Regions from separate parts of the Ruicaihuangia jiafui genome, predicted to be linked through region 2. Evidence: predicted binding sites of a transcription regulator. Region 2 holds the regulator's gene; the other holds the start of a gene.
The links. Region 2 encodes HspR, which represses chaperone genes until heat shock. Its sites were predicted from a motif close to AAGTTGAGTCNNNNNGACTCAACTT; they were not measured.
Positions count from the first base shown of each region.

Region 1: a site for HspR is predicted at 1,048-1,072, ahead of HCT51_RS14270 (Hsp20/alpha crystallin family protein). Genes of this name have one in related genera too.

Region 1 covers NZ_CP061771.1:2,937,098-2,939,549, forward strand. The annotation lists gene HCT51_RS14265 (FAD-dependent oxidoreductase) at 1-974, shown strand, start outside; gene HCT51_RS14270 (Hsp20/alpha crystallin family protein) at 1,098-1,535, shown strand; gene HCT51_RS14275 (heavy metal translocating P-type ATPase) at 1,513-2,452, opposite strand, start outside.
Region 2 covers NZ_CP061771.1:3,636,062-3,638,513, forward strand. The annotation lists gene HCT51_RS17615 (LacI family DNA-binding transcriptional regulator) at 1-893, opposite strand, end outside; gene HCT51_RS17620 (heat shock protein transcriptional repressor HspR) at 890-1,306, opposite strand; gene HCT51_RS17625 (DnaJ C-terminal domain-containing protein) at 1,346-2,329, opposite strand; gene HCT51_RS17630 (nucleotide exchange factor GrpE) at 2,436-2,452, opposite strand, start outside.

The DNA of each region.
Region 1 (2,452 bases), 700 kb from region 2:
TCGTGGTGGTGGCCGTGGCGGTCATCGTCATCCGGTTGGTGGCCTTCGGTCTCGACCCTGTCAGCGCGATCGGCAGCGCGTTCACCTCGTTCCCGGTGGTGTTCCTCGCCGGGTTCATGCTGAGCGAGCCGCTCACCCTGCCGCCGCGCCGCTGGCAGCAACTGCTGGTGGCGGTGGTCACCGCCCTGCTGTTCAGCATTCCGTTCCAGATCGGGTCGATGTATTCCACCCCGGAGCTCGCCCTCGTGATCGGCAACCTGATCGCCTTCGGGTTCGGGCAGCGCCGCGGGCTGCCGCTGGAATACCTCGGCCGCCAGCAGCTCACCCCCACCGCGTGGGAGTTCTCGTTCGCACCCGGTCGGCCCGCGCGGTTCCTGCCCGGGCAGTACGTCGAGCTCACCCTGCCGCACCGTGCCGATCTGCGCGGCTCCCGGCGCCCGTTCAGCATCACCTCGGCGACGCCGGATCGGCTGACCATTGGGGTTCGCTTCTCGCAGCCGTCGAGCAGCTTCAAGCTGGCGCTGCTCGATCTGGTGCCGGGCCAGACGGTGCGGGCCACCTCGATCGGCGGCGACTTCGTACTGCCGCACGACCCGTCGACGAAGCTGCTGCTACTGGCCGGCGGCATCGGCATCACCCCGTTCGTCGGCCAGCTGGCCGGCAGCAGCGGGCGCGACGCGGTGCTGGTCTACTCGGTGTCCTCGCCCGATGAGTTGGCTTTCGCGCCAAGGCTGGCGGCATCCGGTGCCCGCGTGCTGGTGGTCGCGCCCGAGACGTTCCCGGCGCTGCCGGACGGCTGGGAATACCTCGATTCCGGTCATCTCACCGCCGAGCGCTTGCTGGCGGCGGTTCCGGATGCCGCGGAGCGGACCGCCTACGTCTCCGGGTCTCCGAACTTCGTCAACGGCGTGCGTGCCACACTCCGGGCGGCCCGGGTGCAGCGCATCCGCACCGACCTGTTTTCCGGGTACTGAGCGGCCCAAATTTCAGCAAATTCTGAGCTTCTGCGACTTAGCAGTCACCTGACCCGAGTGCTAATATTCGAATTAGTTGAGTCGAAGGGACTCAACTCTGGCGTACAGAAGGAGTTGTGAACAATGGCCATGTACTTTGACCCATTCCGCGACCTGGACCGCGTCACCAGCACGCTGCTCGACCGCAGTCCGCGTGTGATGCCGATGGACCTCTACCGCGAAGGCGACCACTACGTGCTCACCGCTGATCTGCCGGGCATCGACCCGGGCTCGGTTGATGTGGACGTCGATGGCCAGCTGCTGACGATCCGCGCCGAGCGCACCGTCCGCGGCCAGGAGGGCGTCAAGTGGATCACCCGCGAGCGCATGGGCGGATCGTTCCTGCGCCAGCTCACCCTGGGTGACGGCATCGACCGAGATAAGATCAGCGCGCACTACGACAACGGCGTGCTGAGCGTGATGATTCCGGTCAGCGAGAAGGCCAAGCCGCGCAAGATCGAGGTAACGGCACCGAACATGTCCGAACAGCAGAAGGAGATCACGGTCGAGGCTTCCGAGTAGCCGGCCGATCGTTGATCACCGAAACGGCCGAAGCCTGCGGGCTTCGGCCGTTTTGCGTTCCGCGCGGAGCGATCCCACCGAGCACGGTCCGCGACTTGCGGCCCGGCGTCAGCGCCCGCAGCGCGTTCAGGATGGTCACCAGGTCGACGACCTCCTGCAGCGACGCCCCGACAATGGCCGGCAGCAGCCCGAACGCGGCGATCACCATCAGCACCACGCTCAGCGCGATGCCGATCCAGATGCTCTGCAGGGCGATCAATACGGTGCGCTGGCCGATGTCCACCGCCCGCGCCGCCCGCGACAGGTCGTCGAGCAGGATCACCACGTCGGCCGACTCGCTCGCCGCCGTCGACCCCTTCGCCCCCATTGCGATGCCGACATCGGCCACCGCGAGCACCGGCGCATCGTTCACCCCGTCGCCGACCATGATCACCGGCCGCGGCTGGGCGGCCTTCACGATCCGCACCTTGTCTTCGGGTAGGCATTCCGCCTGAACATCGGTGATGCCGATCTCATCGGCGATGTGCTGGGCGGTCGACGCGACATCCCCGGTCAGCATCATGGTCTTGCGCACGCCCTGTGTGGCGAGCGCGGCGAGGGTGGGTCCGGCCTCGGCGCGCAGGATGTCGCGCAGCACGATCGAGCCGGCGTACCGGTCGCCGATTCCGACGTAGACGGCCATCTCGCCGGCGCCGAGCGCGACCCGCGCGAACGGAACGGTGCGGGCGGCGACGAAGGCAGGCTTGCCCACCACCACATCGGTGCCGTCGATGACGGCGTCGACGCCGTTGGTCGCGACTTCGCGGGCGGATGTCGCGGACCTCAGTACCAGCCCGCGTTGCACCGCCGCCTCGGTGAGCGACGCCGCGACCACGTGCGACGAATACTGCTCGGCGGATGCCACCAGGGTGAGCAGT
Region 2 (2,452 bases):
AGTGCCCGGATGGCGCCGAGCGCGATCGGCACGGTGCCCACCACGATTCCGTCGACGACGGGGTCGGAGCTGAGCTGGCTGGTCAGCGCCCGCAGGCTGTCATCGTACGAATAACCGGTCCAGGCCACCCGTTCCGGGCCGTGGCCGGTAATGCTCTGCAGATAGCCGTCCCGCAGCTCCCCGGAGTGGAAGCCGCCAGTCGGCCCCGGCAGCAGCACGATATTCCGTGCGCCGCGTTCCACCAGGTGCGCGGTGGCGGCGGCACCGACCTGCCGGTAGTTGACCCGGAGCGCCGAGATGTCGAGATCGCCTGGATCACCGACCGTGATGCCGACGGCGATCCCGCGGGCGGTGGCGGCGGCGAGGGCGTCGTAGACCGCACCGGATGCGACGTCGTCTCCGGTGGCGATGATGATGCCGTCGACTCCCTGCCTCGACAGCCGTGAGACGACCGGGGCCAGCCGGTCGTCGTCGCTGCCGAGATCGGCGAGCACCACGTTCAGGCCCCGGGTGTCCGCGGCGTGCGCGACCGCCTTAGCGAGTGCCCCGTTGAACGGCTGCGCGAAGTCACGCACCAGCAGCGCGATGGTGCCGCTGCGACCGCTGCGCAGGCTGCGGGCAACGCTGCTCGGCACGTAGTTGAGCTCGGCCGCCGCCTGCTGCACCCTGGCCAGAGCATCCTTCGACACGCTGTCTGGCTCGTTGAGCACCCGGGAGACCGTGGTTCGGGACACGCCGGCGCGCCTCGCGACGTCGAGAATCGTCGGGGGCGAAAATCCTTCGGGTAAGGGTGCCACGGACTCATCGTGACACGCCGACGGCCCACGGGGACGTCCCGTTCTGCCCACACTTTCCGGGGCACGCAAACGGGGGCATGCCCCGGCTGATATCACCTGCGCCGCAGCGGATTCCAGACCACGAGTTGGGTGTTGCGCGGCGTACGGGTGCCCGCCCGCAGGGTCACGACGTCGCCGTCCTGGCCGGCGGCGAACACGCGGCGGCCGGGCCGGGTGAGCAGTTCATCGGCGAGCGTCGCCTCGAGGTCGCGCACCCTGGCCTGCAGCGCAGTAACGAGGTCTTCGAGGTCGATGATCCGCCGGATGCCCTCAAGGTTGAGGCCTTCTCCGCTGAGTCGCGCGACCTCCCGCAGCTTCACAATGTCGTGCATGGAGTACCGGCGTGACTTGCCGGGGGTCCTGGTGGGCGAGACGATGCCCAGACGGTCGTATTGCCGCAGGGTCTGCGGGTGCATGCCGGCCAGCTCCGCCGCGACGGTGATCGCGAACAGCGGGGAGTGCTCGTCCATGCCTCCCTCTCCGGTTGCCAGTCCCATGGTGTCCCCAACCTACCCGCGGGCGCGGGCGATCAAGTCGGTTCGCGGGTTCTCCTCCGGCATGGCGGCGGCGAACGCCTCCAGCCGTTCGCGGGCGTCGGTCGACAGGTGGCTGGGAACAGCCACCTGCACCGTGGCCAGCAGGTCGCCGGTGCCCTTCTCGGTTACGACTCCGCGCGACTTGACCCGCAGCACCCGGCCGCTCGGCGTGCCGGGGGCTACCTTGAGTTTCACGGGAGGCCCGCCGAGCGTGGGCACCTCGATGGTTGCGCCGAGGGTTGCCTCGACGAAGGTCACCGGAACGTCGACGCGCAGGTTGAGTCCGTCGCGTTCGAACACCGGGTGTGGGCGCACCGTGACCGAGAGCACCAGGTCGCCCGATTCTCCGCCGTCGGGGCTCGGTTCGCCCTTACCCTTGAGCCGGATCTTCTGCCCGTCGGCGACACCGGCCGGGATCCTGACCTTGAGCGGTCGACTGGCGCTGCCCTGCAGCTCGACGGTGTCACCGTGAATGGCGGTGGTGAATTCCAGGGTGACGGATGCCGTGAGGTCGCGGCCCTTGCTCGGACCGCCGAACCCGCGGAAGCCGCCGGAGGGGGTGCCGAACCCTCCGCCCTGGTTTCCGAACATGCCGCTGAAGATGTCGTCGAAGTTGCCCTGGCGGGCGCGTGCACCGGCGCCCTGGCCGCCGAACATGCCGCCGAAGACGTCCTCGAAGCCGCCGGTCTGGCCAGCGCCACCCGCGGTGAACCGGGCTCCGGACCCCATCGCGCGGATCTGGTCGTACTCGCGCCGCGAGTCGGCGTCCGACAGCACGGAGTAGGCCTCGCTGATCTCCTTGAACTTGGCTTCAGCGGCCGCGTTGCCCGGGTTTGAGTCGGGGTGGTACTGCCGGGCGAGCTTGCGGTACGCCTTCTTCAGTTGTGCTTCCGAGACATCCTTGGAGACGCCGAGGAGGGAGTAGAAATCCTTGTCGAACCAGTCTTGGCTCGCCATTCGGTGCCTCCGTTGCTGTTTACGTGTTGATTCGTCTGTCGAGTTTGGCCCTTGGTCGGTCGAGCTTGTCGAGACCACTCTCGACAAGCTCGACCGACGGGGGGTGTTACTCCGCCGGAACGG